Regions from separate parts of the Vreelandella arctica genome, predicted to be linked through region 1. Evidence: predicted binding sites of a transcription regulator. Region 1 holds the regulator's gene; each other region holds the start of a gene.

Region 1 (4,181 bases):
GGTGAAAAGCAGTTTCGCGTTCGGCTGCTACGCCAGGGCGTAGGCTGGCCGCGAGAGGATGAGGCACGGGCGTTGGGCATTGCTCCCAAACGCTACGCATGGCTGCGTGAAGTAGCGCTATGTTTAGATAATACACCGTGGGTGGTGGCGCGCTCCGTCGCCCCGCTTACTCAGTTAAAGGGCCAGCGTTTGGAAGGGTTAGGTGAGCGCTCGTTAGGCAGTTGGTTATTTCGTCAGCCAGGTTTAATTCGCGGGCCGCTTGAGGCCACCTCCCATCCCCCCTTATTTGCTTGTATGAACGGTATCGAAAGTGACTGTACCTGGGGCCGACGCTCGGTGTTTTATCACGGCGGGCTGTCGTTATTGGTGCAGGAGTATTTTTTGCGTGCGATGGCGGATGACCTTGATCTGCCATCGCGCTAGGCTAGCGCCTGCATCTTATTTTTCGTGAGGTAAGCATGGATCGTTCACTGTTGCGGCCGAAGGGATGGGCTCGCGTGGCAGATTTTATACAGCTGATGCGTTTGGATCGACCCATTGGCACGTGGCTGTTGATGTGGCCGACGCTTTGGGCGCTGTGGATTGCCGCTGAAGGGGTACCCGGCCGTGATGTACTGCTGATTTTTGTGGCCGGTGTTTACGTCATGCGCGCGGCTGGCTGCGTGGTGAACGATTATGCAGATCGCCATTTCGATGGCCATGTGAAACGCACTAAGCATCGCCCGCTCGCCACAGGTCGAATCAGCGAAACCGAGGCTCAATTGCTGTTTATTGGTTTGGTGGCCGCAGCGTTTATTCTGGTGCTACTGACTAATTGGTTTACGGTGCTGCTCTCGTTGGGCGGGGTATTTCTGGCAGTTATTTACCCGTTCATGAAGCGTTATACCCACTTTCCCCAGGTGGTGCTGGGGGCGGCATTCTCATGGGCAATTCCAATGGCCTTTGGCGCCGTGCTGGGCCATGTGCCGTTGGAAGCGTGGCTGCTTTTCTGTGCAAACGTGCTATGGACGGTGGCGTACGACACGCAATACGCCATGGTCGATCGCGACGATGATTTAAAAATTGGCATTAAATCGACAGCCGTGCTGTTTGGCGACGCGGATCGCCTGATAATCGGCCTACTCCAGGTAGCTACCCTGGGGTTACTGGCATGGGTAGGCTGGCGGGTCGGGTTAGGTGGGTTCTTTTGGCTAGGGCTCGCTGCAATGGCGGCAACTTTCCTGCATCAGCAGCGCTTAATTCGTTATCAGGAGCGGGATCCCTGTTTCCAGGCGTTTCTGAATAATCACTGGTCGGGGCTGCTGATTTTTGCTGGTATTGCGCTAAGTTGGTGGCCTGCGGCGGGTTAGTAACTGCCATTGTCATGTAACTGTCATCAAGTCATGGTGTTATCGTCACTGACATGTCATTGAACTGTTTTCTTTGAACTGTTTTCTTTGAACTGGCTTTTTTGCACACCGTGAGGCTCTGGTATGACCGCCAAAACCGTTCTGATTGTCGATGATGAATCGTCGATTCGCGAGATGATCGCGGTAGCGCTGGAAATGGCTGACTACCGTGTGCTCGAAGCAGATAACGCCCAGGATGCTCATGCCATGGTGGTTGACCACCAACCTGATTTATTGCTGCTTGACTGGATGATGCCTGGCACCAGCGGTATTGAACTGGCTAGGCGGTTGAAGCGCGAAGAAGCCACCGCCGAGATCCCCATTATTATGCTCACCGCTAAAGGCGAAGAGGATAATAAGATCCAAGGGCTTGAAGCCGGTGCCGATGACTATATCACCAAGCCCTTTTCGCCCCGCGAATTGGTGGCACGGTTAAAAGCAGTGCTGCGCCGCGCGACGCCGCGTGGCGTTGAAGATCCGATTGAGATTAATGGCCTGCTGCTTGATCCGGTAAGTCACCGGGTAAGCGCACACGGCAAAGCGTTGGAAATGGGGCCGACCGAGTATCGTCTTCTGCAGTTTTTTATGACCCATCAAGAGCGTGCTTACACACGTAGCCAACTGCTTGACCAAGTATGGGGTGGTAATGTGTATGTCGAAGAGCGTACGGTCGATGTGCATATTCGACGCTTACGAAAAGCGCTGGGCGATGTGCATCAAAACCTGATTCAAACGGTTCGGGGTACCGGATACCGTTTCTCTGCACGGGTGTAAATGTGCGCCTATGGAGCCGTGAACTGTGGCGTCTAGCGTGGCTGGCCACACTGGGTACTTGCTTAGGCTGGTTATTGGGCTCAGCAGGGCTAGGGCTTGCGGCAGGGCTTGCAGTATGTCTGTTTTATCACTTGCGGCAGCTACGCGAACTTTATTTATGGCTAACCCTACATCCTCACGATGAGCCGCCTGCCGCTCACGGTATGTGGGGTGAATTGTTTGATCGTTTATACCGCTATCAGAAAAGCCAGCGTATAACGCAAAGTCGGCTGCGTGCTACCTTGGCCCGTATTCAAGAGTCGTCTGAAGCGATGCGTGACAGTGTGGTCATGCTCGACCGCCACGGTGATCTAGAGTGGTGGAACAGCGCTGCAACGAACATGCTAGGGCTACAAACTGCCCATGATCGTGGTCAGCACATTACCAACCTACTGCGCGAGCCAAGCTTCATCCGCTACTTCAATGCGCGGGAGTATGGCGAGCCGCTAACGCTGACATCGCCGATTGACGAGCGTCGAATCCTGCAGTATCAAATTACCCTGTACGGTGACGATGAACGGCTGGTAATGGCCCGGGATATCACGCGCTTGCATCGCCTGGAACAGATGCGGCGCGACTTTGTTGCCAACGTCTCTCACGAGCTGCGCACGCCGCTAACCGTCCTTTCCGGCTATCTGGAAACCTACAGCGATATTGCTGACCAGTTGCCTCCGCGTTTGGGCAAAAGCATCAACCAGATGCAGGAACAGACGCAGCGAATGCAAAACCTGGTCAACGATCTATTGCTGCTCTCTCGGTTAGAAATCGACCAGGGGGGGAAAGATCACCATCCGCTGTCGCTAGGGCCTTTGCTACAAAGCATCTGTGATGATGCGCTGGCGCTGTCGAATCAGCGTCATACCATTACTGTCGCGCTTGAAAGCGATGCACGCCTGCTGGGTAGTGAACAGGAGATTCGTAGCGCCATCTCTAACCTCGCCTTCAATGCCGTTCGCTATACGCCAGCAGGTAGCCACATCACCTTACGCTGGAAAGCTAGCGCGACTGGCGGCGGCTGTATTGATGTGGAAGACAATGGTGAAGGCATTGATCCCGTCCATATTCCCCGACTAACCGAACGTTTTTACCGTGTCGATAAAGGCCGTAGCACCGCAACTGGCGGCACTGGCTTAGGCTTGGCGATCGTTAAGCACGTACTATTACGCCACGATGCGCAATTACAGATTGAATCCCACCCTGGTAAAGGGGCGCTTTTTCGCTGCTCATTTCCCGCTTCACGTCTTGTATAGGGCTCCGTAAGCGACCTCTCGCACCATACCTGTAAAGGTGTGCAATATTGGCATGTAAAATTGGTAAGAGTTTACTCATGTGCCATTTTTATACAGTTTTTAGGCCTGGTATTCCGATGTTAACAGAGTGCTTTATCTTGATTTTGTTTTATTAAGCTGTTGATTTCATGTGTTTTAATTTTTTTGTTGAGTTTTTGGCATGCTAGCTGCAATATTAAAAATAGGTAAGGACGTATTGATAGGTTAGATAAACATTGTACTGACGATATGACGAAGAGTTTGTATCTGTAAAAAGGATCGGTAAAAAATAGCAGTAGCGGACTAATCATTAATTATCTTTTTAGATATCAAAGAATGCCCTTTCAACGGATGAAAGGTAGATTGACAGGATGTTACAAAGGCAAGGATGCTTTTTAGGTTCAAGGATGAATCGTTAGGAAATCAAACGTTAGTCAGGGTTAATTCCAAGGTTGGAGTCCCGCACAAGGAGTGGAAGCTAACGTTAGTTATTACCTATAGCCTATTCTGATATCGGGCCTCGCTAGTCGGGGCCTAATTTTTTTGCTGCCTGCTTTTTTGTAAGCTTCTAATACTTACTTCTACATTGTTTTATTTTTACTCCTCCCTCTCTTTTTGTATTTATGTAATGGGCTATTCTCTCCATTCATCCATGAGTGGTCTAGGATTCGATCGCCCTAATGTTATGGCAGAGTCCCATCGTACTAGTGCT
Region 2 (4,181 bases), on a different contig from region 1:
TCGGCTGCATACTCATCGGCTTTAAGCGATAGCATGCCCTTGTCGCTGCTGGCTTGGGCAATTACCTGGTCGTGTTGATCCAGACCCCAGGCGCGCAGGTTGCTAGAGCCCCAGTCCACGGCAATCCAGGCCAACTGATATGCTATTTCAGTCGTTTCACGCATCGCGCTTGATTCCATGGCTTACCACTCCGCAATTGAACCGTCTTCATGCGTCCAAACCGGGTTACGCCAGCGGTGCCCCACTTTGGCGCGCTCCTCAACGAACTCTTCGTTGATCTCGACGCCAAGCCCTGGGCCTTGGGGAATGGCGCAGAAACCGTCTTCAATGGCGAGCGGCGATTTATCGACCAAGTAGTCGAGAACGTCGTTGCCCTGGTTGTAGTGGATGCCCATGCTCTGCTCTTGAATAAAGGCGTTGTGGCTGACTGCATCCAGCTGTAGCGATGCGGCCAGCGTTAACGGACCGAGCGGGCAATGGGGTGCCAGGGCGACATCGTAGGCCGATGCCAGGGCGTTGATCTTTAGCCCCTCGCTGATCCCGCCGCAGTGGGAAATGTCGGGCTGAATAATGTCGATCATGCCGTCGGCCAGTAGGTCGCGGAACTGAAAGCGGGTGTGCAGCCGTTCCCCGGTGGCTAGCGGGTAACCCAGGCCACCGGCAATATCCTTCAGGCAAGGCAAGTGCTCCGGGGCGACCGGCTCTTCCACGAACATCGGGTGAAAAGGCTCCAGCTCGCGCAGCAGTGCTTTGGCCATTGGCCGATGCACACGGCCATGAAAGTCGATCCCAATGCCAACATCCGGGCCCACGGCGTTTCGCGCTTCCGCGACTCGTGCTACTGCTTCATCAATCTTGCGATGGGAGTCGACGATCTGCATCTCGGGGGTGCCGTTCATTTTGAAAGCCGTAAAGCCTTTTTCGACCAGCGCTTTGGCGCCAGCGCCCACGTCGCTTGGTCGATCGCCGCCGGTCCATGCGTACATACGCATTTTGTCGCGCACGGCACCGCCTAACAGCTGGTGAACGGGCACACCCAGGTCGCGACCTTTAAGGTCCCATAGCGCCTGGTCAATACCGGCAATCGCACTCATCAGAATAGGGCCACCGCGGTAGAATCCGGCGCGATACATGATGTTCCAGAGGTGTTCGATTCGGTGCGGGTCCTGGCCGATTAGGTAGTCGGAAAGCTCGTGCACGGCGGCTTCAACGGTTGCGGCGCGGCCTTCAATCACCGGCTCGCCCCAACCGTAGCAGCCTTCGTCAGTCTCGATTTTGAGAAACAGCCAGCGCGGAGGAACTTGCCAGGTCTTGAGCTTGGTAATTTTCATGTCCGGTCATCCTTTTGGATAGGAAATATTTAGTGAGTAATGTTAGCTAACAATGCCAAGGTCAATGGCGGTGCGGCGCAGCACTTCTCTGGCGGCGGTTTCTGCAGCGCTGGCATCGCGATGGCGAATAGCGTCAAGTACTTGACGATGGCGGGCGAGGCTGTCGTCCAAGGTGTCAGTACGGTGTTGAGAGCCATGAATCAACGCCATGATAGATGGGCGCAGTAAATGCCCCATTTGTCGCCAGACTAAATTGTGACTAGCGCGATAGGTGGCATCGTGAAAGGCAACGTCGTATTCCGCATGCTCATCGCGCGCATCAACGCTGCCTGCGGTGTTTTCCATACCCGCAAAGGCGCGCTCCAAGCGTTCGAGGTCTTCAGCTTCAGCGGCCTGGGCGGCGAGCCCGGCGACTACTGGTTCGGCAGAAAAACGAAAGGCGTAAATAGCCCGTACCAGCTGAGGGTCAAGATTGACCAGGCCGGTCATCCACTCGCTCATCAGCGGGTCAAGCAGGTGCCAGTCGCCCATTTCTCGCACCAGCGTGCCCCTACCCGCCGTACGTTCCAGTAGCCCTGCCGCGGAGAGGCTGGTTAGCGCATTGCGCACCTGATTGCGGCTCACCGCAAAGTGTTTGCTGATATCAAGCTCGCGGGGGAAGGTAGCACCCGGCTGCCAATGGCCTGTCAGCAGCGCCTGGGCGAGTAGGCGCGCTAACTGTTCAGCGCCCCCCTGGTGGGGCGGTAGAGCGTCCAGCGTCATGTTTATCTCTTATTTTTTATTGGATGAATCTTAGTCTAGTAAATGTCTGACATTTAAACAAGTCATGCCATAAGAGTCTTTAGATAGCCGGTGACGCCTTACCCAATCAAAAAAGCCCACACCGGTTTGCAACAGATGTGGGCCAGTGACTAACGACTCGTGGGGATGCCGTGGCGTAGCATCCAATTTTGAAAAGTAAGAAATGCCAACTTCAGACTGTCATTACTCCGTCATTTCTCCTCGCTAACGTATCTCAATAACCAATGGAGAACATGATGCGGAAAAAACTATTACTCACAGGTGTCGCGTGTATGACGGCTTTAGCGTCTGCTGCTCAGGCTGAGGTGCTAGGCGGATTGGCGTTTTCTGACACTACGCCCATTGCCCAAAACATGAACGCAGCAGATGAGTTCACAATTGTAGGTGATGACGACTTGATGACTATGGATGCCATCAATGCAGATGGCTCGGTAAGGGCTATTGTTGAAATACCAACGGGTACATCGGCGAAATGGGAAGTCAGTAAAGATGATCCCAAAGCGGTTTATTGGGAATATAAAGACGGTGAGCCGCGCGTGGTGAGTTATCTGGGGTATCCCGGTAATTATGGCGCTATTCCAGGCACGGCTCTGCCAAAAGAGTTGGGCGGTGATGGGGATCCGCTCGACGTGATCGTTTTGGGTCAAGCCGTTCCTCGTGGTGAAATTGTCGACGTGAACGTGATCGGTGTACTGAAAATGCTGGATGGCGGCGAGCAAGATGACAAGCTAATTGCCGTTCTCACCCAGGATTCACCTTTTGCACACATTGAAAGCATGGCGCAGTTGGATAGCGAGTACCCAGGTGTCAGTCAGATCATTGATCTATGGTTTGCCAATTACAAAGGGCCTGATGGCGGGATGGAAGGGCTTGGATTTGACGATGCAGAATCGGCAAGGGCGGTGCTAGAAGCCGCAGCTGAAAACTTCGCAGCGATGCAATAGTATTCAAATCACAGTAATTGACATGCCCAACTAACATTGGTGACCGCTCTGGCGGTCACCAAACTCGCTGATCAAACAAGCCAACCTTACTGGCCAGTGTTAAGTGTTCCGGATCGCCTCGATATCCCTATACGTTGGCAGCGCTGCGTAGGCACCTGGCCGAGTGACCGCGTGGGCACCGCAGTGGCAGGCGGTATCCACTGCGCGACGAAGAAAGTCGGCATCGTTGTGCCAGTTCTCATTGATGCCGTGGGCCGAGAGTTCCGCCAGCAGCCCGCCAATGAAAGCGTCGCCACCCGCGGTGGTATCGACTGCTTCAACCTTGGGTGGTGTGATGCGCTGGTCGATACCGACGCCTTTGAGTACGACATCGTTGGGGCCGTCGGTGATTAAGATAACTTTTACCCCTGCCGCTAGCCGCTCTGAAAGCCACGACTCCGCAGGGTGGTCGGCACGCAAGTAGTCGAGCTCTTCCTGGGAGAGCTTGAGCAGCTCAGCGCCGTCTAGCAGCTGCGTGACTAAGCTGGCATCCGCTTCGCCACCGGGCCATAAATTGTGACGCAGGTTGGCGTCTACGCTGACCAGGCAACCTGCCCGTTTGGCCATGGTGGCCATTGCCAAGGTGACATCGGCAATCTCAGGGTCAGTCAGGCTGTTGCTACACAGGTGTAAAATAGCGGGGTTCTCAAAGACACCGTGGGGTAGGTGCTCAAGACGATAAAGCAGATCAGCCGCGGGTGGGCGATAAAAATCAAAAGTGCGCTCGCCCACGTCATCCCGGGAAACAAACGCCAGCGCTGTGCGGGCTTCTCGGGTAAATACCACGCCGCTGGTGTCGACGCCGTGACTGTTGAGTTCGCGCACGATGAAGTGCCCAAACGTATCGTCGCCCACCATGCCTAGAAACTGGCTGGGTACGCCTAAACGAGCGCAGGCGACCGCCACATTAGCGGGAGCACCACCGGCGTAGGGCGTAAAGGTTTCCTGTGCATCCGTTGCCGCCCCTAGACGGCTGGAGAGCATATCCACCAGTGCTTCCCCAAAGGCGATGATTGGCGTCATCAGTGGCTCCTTAGTGTAATTAACGTAATAGTTGTTTTGTACC
Region 3 (4,181 bases), on a different contig from region 1:
GATTGAGAGTATTCAAAGAATCTTTACCGCGGTGGGTAAGCCATTAGTGGTCGATGCTGAGAACTGGATGGCCCATCGCGGGGCGGCCAATACGCTGCTGCAAATATGGCAACACTCCAAAACCCCCGGCAACTACGTGATCTTGTCGGGCGATGTGCACTACTCGTTTGTCTACGACATCGTGGTTCGTCATCAGCGGCGTTCCCCCCACCTATGGCAAATCACGTCGAGTGGGATTAAAAACACCTTTCCCACCACTCTGCTCAATACCTTTGATCGGTTGAACCGCTGGTTATATGCGCCGTTGTCGCCACTCAACTGGTTTACCAAGCGTCGCAAACTGAGCGTTCACCCCCGAGACCCCGACCGCGCCAGCGCGGGCGAACGGCTCTGGAACGCCAGCGGCATTGGCTTGGTAACGCTGGACGAAAAAGGGCACCCGATTGATATTCGCCAGCTGGATGCTGATGGCTGCGATGTGGTCTTTCCGCCGCCCGAAAAGCCTCTTCAGTAAATAGCGTCTGTCGTTCAAAGCGGTTGGGTGTTCACTGCCTGATTAGTCATTTGTCATGATAGCGTCACGAAAATGACGCATGCTTGCAGCTTACCAATCACCGCTAGGGAAGGCTGCACATCAGTACCCGGCTGCCTTGTGAAGGTAAACGGGGGCTGATGAATAGGACAGTAGGCAAATGACCGCACAAGAAGCGCAGTGGCTTAATCAAATTATTGCGACCGAAGAGCTGCAGGTGCTCTTTCAGCCCATTGTGGATGCCAACCAGCAGGCGATTTATGGCTACGAAGCACTGATTCGTGGCCCCAAAACGTCACCGCTGCACTCGCCGTTACGGCTGTTTGATGTGGCCACCCAGGCAGGGCAGCTAGTGGAGTTAGATTTACTCTGCCGACGCTTGGCGATTCAACGCTTTGCCGAACTTGAACTGCCCGGCCTGCTATTTCTTAACGTCATGCCGTTAACCATCGTTGAGCGTGATTTTCGCGAAGGCTTAACGCTGGGCTTCATTCGCGAGAGCGGCCTTCCCCCAGAGCGAGTAGTGATTGAGCTCACCGAGCATGTGCCGATTCATGACTATGAGCTAATGCGCCAAGCGGTGGATCATTACCGTGACATGGGCTTTCAGGTGGCGCTGGACGATTTGGGGGCAGGGCACTCAAGCCTGCGCCACTGGTCAGAACTGCGGCCCGATTTCGTCAAGCTTGATCGGCACTTTATCTCAGGGATTGATCAGGAGCCTGCGAAGCGCGAATTTCTCCGCTCGATTCTTGATGTGGCGCGTAGCCTGGATTGCCAGCTAATAGCCGAAGGCGTGGAGACTGCGGCGGAGCATCTCTGCTTGTGGGAACTCGACCGTGGGCTCGCGCTACTGCAAGGCTTCTATTTTGCTCGGCCAAGCCCGCAGCCGCCTTTACAGCTCAACATGGTGCTGCCCGCGACAACCCAGTTAAAAAGCCCTGCTGGCCGCACTGCGCGCTCGATTTTGCGCACGATTGAGGCCATCACCACTGACTGCGCAGTGCCACTCATCTCCGAGCGGTTTCGCCGCCAACCCAGCTTACGCTGTGTGGCCGTATTGGAGGACGGTAAGCCCGTGGCAGTGGTGCGTCGCAATGCTTTTTTAACCCTGTTCACCAACCCTTATAGCCATGCGCTGTATGCCAAACGCTGCGTATTGGACGTGGCCGATGTACGCATGCTGGTGGCTGAAGCAGATACCCCGCTTGAGGTGTTGAGCCAGCAACTGACCGATAGCCACGATATTGAGCAGGAAGACTTTGTGATCACCAATGATGAAGGTGATTACGTGGGCATGGGTAATATCGTTGACCTTTTGCGTGAAATCACCGCGATTCAGGTGCGCCACGCGCGCCATGCCAATCCGTTGACCGGCTTGCCAGGCAATATCCTGATTAACGAAACGCTGGTCGCTTATTTAGCCGCCGAGCAGGGCTTTGCCGCCGCTTATGTCGATTTGGATAATTTTAAAGCGTTTAACGATGCTTACGGCTATGCCCGGGGCGATCAGGTGATTATTTCGCTATCGCGGCTGCTGCAGGCCCAGGTAGAAAGCGCTGGTGGCTTTATCGGCCATATTGGCGGTGATGATTTTATGATGTTGCTACCGCACAGCCATTGGGAAAGCGTTTGCGGCCAAATCCTGCGCTCATTTGAAGTGATGGCCCCCGGTTTCTATGAAGAAGCGGACCGGCTGAAAGGCGGGATTCAGACTGAAAGCCGACAAAATAGCGTGACGTTTTTCCCCTTTGTCAGCGTGTCGATTGCAGTAAAACCTGTCACCGATACAGCTACTTGCAGAGCGCTGGATATTGCCGCTGAGCTGTCTGAACTGAAGCATCAAGCCAAAAAAATTCCTGGTAACAGCCTGTTTGTTGAGCGTCGCGGTAGCTGCGTTAGCCAGTAAAGCGCCAATGTCATGTTACGTTAGCAAAATCGTCACCAAGCGGTCATATAAATGCCCCGTCGTTGTCATCTGAAATGGTCAGGATTGTGGCTATCTTTTAACAACACGTTAGGTGCCCCATGCAGATCTCCTCACTAGCCCATGCGCTTCCCCGCACATTGATCAGCGCCGCCGTTGCCAGCGCTTTTGCGTTGGTCGCGGTGAATGCCTCAGCGGATCTTTCATCGCGTTATGTCGATAACGATGGCGATATGATCGCTGATGCGCCTAGCGATGAGTCACAGTGGGCCGATCCCGATACGCTCGTGTTCGCCTACACGCCAGTGGAAGATCCGGCGGTTTACGCCGACGTGTGGTCTGACTTCCTGGAGCACCTAAGCGAAGCAACCGGTAAAGAAGTTCAGTTCTTCCCCGTGCAGTCCAACGCCGCCCAGCAGGAAGCACTGCGCGCTGGCCGTTTGCACGTCGCCGGTTTTAACACCGGTGGTGTACCGGTCGCGGTCAACTGCGGTGGTTTCCGCCCGTTTGCCATGATGGCGGCCGAGGACGGTAGCTTTGGCTACGAAATGGAGATCATCACTTATCCTGGCAGCGGCATCGAGACCGTTGAAGACCTGGAAGGACGCCAGCTAGCCTTTACCTCTGAGACCTCTAACTCTGGTTTTCGCGCGCCCTCCGCACTGCTGCGCTCCGAGTACGGCATGGAAGCGGGCGAAGATTTTGAAACCGCCTTTTCTGGCTCCCACGACAACTCCATCTTAGGTGTTGTGAACGAAGACTACGATGCCGCTGCCATCGCCAACTCAGTGGCACGCCGCATGCTGGCACGTGATGTTGTGGCAGAGGGCGATTACGAAGTGATCTACACCTCCGATACCTTCCCCACCACCGCTTACGGGCTGGCGAATAACCTGAACCCGGAACTTGCCGAGAAAATTCAGGATGCGTTCTTCAGCTATGACTGGGCAGGTACCCCGCTGGAAGCGGAATTCGCCAACTCCGGTGAAGCGCAGTTCATTCCGATTACTTATCAGGAAAACTGGTCGGTCATTCGCACCATTGCCGATGCTAACGGTGTGACTTACGACTGTGACTGATCGTTAAGGTAAACGGTACTGCACGGCCAGGAAGGCATCCCTTTCTGGCCGTTTCGCTATAAAAACGAGGCGGGAAAATGTTGACACTAAGCGGCGTTGGCAAGCGTTACCCCACCGGGGATCGGGCGCTGACGGACATTGAACTCACGCTGCCCAAAGGCCAGGTAATGGCGCTGATTGGGCCATCCGGCGCGGGTAAAAGCACCCTCATTCGCTGCGTGAATCGGTTAGTGGAGCCCACCCAGGGCAGCATTCGCCTGGAAGGCACGGAACTGACCAGGCTCTCAGGTCATAAGCTTCGCCACGCGCGCCGCTCAATGGGGATGATTTTCCAGGAGTATGCCCTGGTAGACCGGCTCACCGTGATGGAAAACGTACTCTCCGGCCAGCTCGGCTATGTGGGTTTTTGGCGCAGTTTTTTACGTCGCTACCCACAGGAAGCGGTCGTCGAAGCCTTTCGACTACTCGAGCGGGTAGGGCTGCCTCACGCCATCGATAAGCGCGCTGATGCGCTTTCCGGCGGCCAGCGCCAGCGCGTGGGCATCGCCCGGGCGCTTTTACAAAGCCCCAAGCTACTGCTGGTTGACGAGCCAACCGCCAGCCTCGACCCGAAAACGTCGCGCCAGATCATGCGCTTGATTCG
Region 4 (4,181 bases), on a different contig from region 1:
CCGCGCTTCCAGCCACAGCCGCTGGCGGGCGGCGACCTGCTCTACATGGGCCATCACGGCGCGATCCGCTACCCAGCGGCCGTCGATACGGGTGGGCTCAACGCCCGCGGCGGTGAGCGATTCATGCACCTGGGGGCGAATACCAAACACCACGACCAAGCGCACGCCCAGGGTGTGCAACAGGGCTAAATCTTGAATCAGTTGCTCCCCGCGGCCAGACGCCATCGCTTCGCCTTCAATTAAGATGACAAAGGTTCGCCCCCGGTGAGCATTAATGTAGGGGGAGGCGTTACGAAACCAATCAACAAAGGGGAAGCGCGTATCCAAGGGCCGCTCTCCGGCAGCAGGTGAAAGAAACATCAGACGTTTACCACATCCAACTGGGTTACTTTACCAGAGCACAAAAAACAGCGGCACCTTCTAATGCAAATCTGCTGAATCTAATGCAGATAAACATGAAGATGCCGCTGTGATGTTCCCGCTCAGGTACTTCTTAACGTCTTTCGAGCCGTGGCGTACTGCGTTTTATAGGCACTGCTTATTAGCTATTAGCCAACTAGTGGTTAGCCGAACATGCCTTTGAACATAAAGAAGAACAAAATCGCAAGACCGGCGCCAGCGGGTAGCGTGATCAGCCACGACATGGCAATCGTGCCGATAACCCGCAGGTTCAACGCCGCCATACCGCGTGCAAGCCCCACCCCAAGAATCGCCCCTACCAGCGTGTGGGTAGTGGAAATCGGCAGGCCCGTGCCAGAAGCCAGTACGACCGTGGTGGCCGCCGCCAGCGTGGCAGCAAAGCCACGGCTGGGGGTAAGCTCGGTAATACCGGTACCCACGGTCGCGATGACTTTATGGCCGTAGGTGACCAGACCCACGACAATACCGCCGCCGCCAAGTACCAGTACCCACCAAGGCACCAGCGCAGAACCACCAATTTCGCCGCCGGTTTGTACTACGCTGATCACCGCTGCCAGCGGGCCAACCGCATTCGCCACATCGTTTGAACCATGTGCAAAGGCCATGGCACAGGCGGTGAAGATCATCAACACGCCGAACACGCGCTCTACGTTGGCATAGCCGAAGTGATCATTTGCGTTGTGCTCGAACTTGATACGCCGCTGCATAATCAAGCCGATACCCATAATCACCAACCCCAGCAAAATTGACAGCAGCAGGCTCTGATTAAAGGTTAAGTCCAGCCCCACATGGGACAACCCTTTCGTCAGCGTGACCATCGAAACGATAAAGCCCACCAGAAACACATAGCCCGGCACGTAGCGTTTAGCAGCCGTGAACGGGTTGGCATCTTCAAAAATCAGGTGGTGAACTGATTTAAACAGCAAAAAGCCAATGGTGCCCGCCAATAAGGGAGAAACCACCCAGCTCGCAGCAATCGTGCCTACGGCGCCCCAGTCCACTGTGGAGGGGCCTAACCCTGCAACAGCAAAGCCCACAATCGCGCCGACAATCGAGTGCGTCGTGGAAACCGGCCAACCTTTCATAGACGCTGCAAGCAACCACGTACCCGCCGCCAGCAGTGCTGCCAGCATGCCGTATACCAACAGCTGAGGATCGTCTTGCAGTAGTTCGGGGTCGATAATACCTTTACGAATCGTATTGGTAACCTCGCCACCGGCTAGCCAGGCGCCGAGAAATTCAAAAACAACAGCGATCAAGATCGCTTGTTTGATGGTGATCGCTTTCGACCCCACCGAGGTTCCCATCGCATTGGCGACATCATTCGCACCAACGCCCCAGGCCATAAAGAAGCCAAACAAACAGGCCAGGATAATGAAGATTTCACCGTACTGGGCAATAATCAGCATGAAGATCCCCTTAGCGGGCGGTCAGTATCTGCAGACGGCTACCCACACGCTCAGCGCGATCGGATAGTTCGCCAACCCATTCAATGATTTTGTAGAGAAAGATCACGTCCACTGGCGGTAGCTGGCTCTCAAGCGAGAACAGTTGGCGACGGATCGTCACTTGTTGGTCATCGGCTTGGTGCTCAAGGGTGTGCAGTTCACGGATCATGTTCTGCATGACGTCGGAGACGTTTTTTCCAAAGCCGGACTCAAGCAGATCCTTGAGTTCTTCCAGTGCCTGGCGGGCTTGGGCAACACAAGCAACACTGGTACGGATGTAATCGCGCATTGCATCGGCCAATTCATCCGGCACGCGCATTTTACGCCCCAACATAATGCCGGTAATGTCACGCACCTTGTTGGCGATCTTGTCCTGCACGCTGATCAGGTCGAGCAGATCGGAGCGCGACACCGGAAGAAACATGGTGTTGGGCAGGTTCAACCGCAGCTCTGTTTTCAGCGTATCGGCGTCATGCTCTAAGCGGGTGACGTTTTCGCGCAGCTCAGCCGCTTTGTCCCAGTCATCAGCCAGCGTTGCTTCAAAAAACGGCAACAGCAGATCGGCACATTCATTTGCCTTGACGATATGGGCCAATAACGGCTGGAATGGCGAGCGGCCAAACATCGAAGAAAAAGGATTGGAGGTAACCATAATGCCTTTTAGCCTGTTTTCGGGAAGCCTGGAAATGGCGGCGCCAGTATAAAGAGTGCGCCCGCCGCCGTCATGAAAAGTTCATAAATGTAATCAAATATTCATTTAAATGTCACGATAACGAGGTGGCGAGCGTCATGAAAAACCCAATCCCCATGGAAGTAGAACTGAAACTTGCCCTTGCACCAGAGGGACCTGCCGCGCTGTGTAACCACCCGTTTCTAGTATCGAAACCCTCACACCAGCACACGTTGACCAATACCTATTTTGACACCCCGGAAGGCGATTTAGCGAAGGCGCATATTGCGCTACGCCTGCGCAAAATAGATGGCAAAGTGCTGCAAACGGTGAAAACCGCAGGCCAGGGCGGCGGCGGATTATCTCAACGACAGGAGTGGGAGTGGCAAGTTCCTGACCACGAACTGGATCTGGTAGCTCTTGCCGAACTGCTCCCCTTTCAAGGCCAGCTTAGCAGCGTGCTACATGCCCTCGCCCCCCAACTCAGCACCGATTTTACGCGGCGCAGCTGGCAGCTAACCGATGGCTTAGTAAACCCAGGCGCAATAGGCCAGCGCAGTCATATCGAGCTGGTGCTGGATGAGGGCGAAATTATCAGCGGTGGCTACCGCACGCCCATCCGCGAGGTAGAACTTGAATTAAAGGACGGCGACCCGGAAGCGCTGTGGGCATTGGCACTGACACTTTCAGAACAGGTACCGCTGCGCCCTTCAGATAGCAGCAAAGCATCTCGGGGCAATGCACTTAGCAACCAGCACTGGCCACTTCCCAAGGCGCACTCACCGGCTGAGTGGCTACACCGCGCAACGCTGGCGCTGGATGCCTACCACGACAGCCAGCAGGCAAGCTTTCTAAGCGATGCCCAACAGGCGTTAGTCACTCTCGCTGACCACCCCGCGCTGGATGACAACGCCCGCGTGTACGCTCAGGCGTTACCCGGCAGCTTAGATGCCCATGGTCAGCCCAGCACGGCTTACGGTAACGCTGCGTTGGCACTGGCCCATCGCTTGGCGTACCAAACCGAGCTACGCTAACGGCTTAATGCTATTTCAGGACTGTTTTTAAGGACCGAATTGAGGCCCACTTCAGGATGATGCGATGAATTTAAACTTAACCCCCGGTGCGGAAGGCCTACGCGCTCAACTGTTTCATATTATTTTCGAATCCGACACACCGGGCGCTAAAGCCTTTGATATTGCCTTGATCGGGGCTATTTTGTTGAGTGTCGCGGTCATCCTGTTGGGTAGTATCGAGATTTACGCCGAACGCTACGGGCCCATTTTCTTCTACATCGAGTGGGCATTAACGATACTGTTCAGCTTAGAGTTGTTAGTTCGCATTTACTGCCTTGAGCGCCCCTTGCTCTATCTAAAAAGCTTTTATGGAATCGTCGACTTAATCGCTATTTTACCCACTTGGCTAGTGCTACTGGTCCCTGGCGCTCATGGGCTGGTGATTGTTCGCTTGCTGCGAGTGCTGCGTATTTTCCGCATTTTGCGCCTGATGGAGTTTGTCGGTGAAGCCAGCCTGCTACTCGACGCGTTAAAACGCAGTCTGCGTCAAATACTGCTATTTTTTTCTGCCATTTTCATGGTGGTCACGCTGTTCGCGGCGTTGATGTACACCATTGAGTCACCGGAAGC

What was found. The regulator PhoB, encoded in region 1, activates phosphate uptake and scavenging genes when phosphate is short. The targets are predictions, from matches to a motif close to TGTCATANNNNTGTCANA.
Region 2: V8L70_RS08195 (inorganic diphosphatase) is a predicted target of PhoB. The motif match lies at 2,311-2,328, and genes of this name have one in related genera.
Region 3: phnD (phosphate/phosphite/phosphonate ABC transporter substrate-binding protein) is a predicted target of PhoB. The motif match lies at 2,472-2,489, and genes of this name have one in related genera.
Region 4: V8L70_RS11045 (CYTH domain-containing protein) is a predicted target of PhoB. The motif match lies at 2,620-2,637, and genes of this name have one in related genera.

The regions. Positions count from the first base shown of each region.
Region 1 covers NZ_JBANSN010000009.1:9,200-13,380, forward strand. Annotated here, with positions in the region: gene V8L70_RS10120 (chorismate--pyruvate lyase family protein) at 1-423, shown strand, start outside; gene ubiA (4-hydroxybenzoate octaprenyltransferase) at 459-1,349, shown strand; gene phoB (phosphate regulon transcriptional regulator PhoB) at 1,473-2,162, shown strand; gene phoR (phosphate regulon sensor histidine kinase PhoR) at 2,165-3,451, shown strand.
Region 2 covers NZ_JBANSN010000007.1:26,640-30,820, forward strand. Annotated here, with positions in the region: gene V8L70_RS08180 (2-dehydro-3-deoxygalactonokinase) at 1-179, opposite strand, end outside; gene dgoD (galactonate dehydratase) at 183-1,331, opposite strand; gene V8L70_RS08190 (FadR/GntR family transcriptional regulator) at 1,374-2,093, opposite strand; gene V8L70_RS08195 (inorganic diphosphatase) at 2,405-3,076, shown strand; gene V8L70_RS08200 (carbohydrate kinase family protein) at 3,176-4,138, opposite strand.
Region 3 covers NZ_JBANSN010000006.1:103,112-107,292, reverse strand. Annotated here, with positions in the region: gene V8L70_RS07385 (alkaline phosphatase D family protein) at 1-514, shown strand, start outside; gene V8L70_RS07380 (bifunctional diguanylate cyclase/phosphodiesterase) at 693-2,441, shown strand; gene phnD (phosphate/phosphite/phosphonate ABC transporter substrate-binding protein) at 2,561-3,538, shown strand; gene phnC (phosphonate ABC transporter ATP-binding protein) at 3,616-4,181, shown strand, end outside.
Region 4 covers NZ_JBANSN010000010.1:27,627-31,807, reverse strand. Annotated here, with positions in the region: gene argA (amino-acid N-acetyltransferase) at 1-327, opposite strand, end outside; gene V8L70_RS11055 (inorganic phosphate transporter) at 564-1,829, opposite strand; gene V8L70_RS11050 (TIGR00153 family protein) at 1,840-2,520, opposite strand; gene V8L70_RS11045 (CYTH domain-containing protein) at 2,658-3,572, shown strand; gene V8L70_RS11040 (ion transporter) at 3,637-4,181, shown strand, end outside.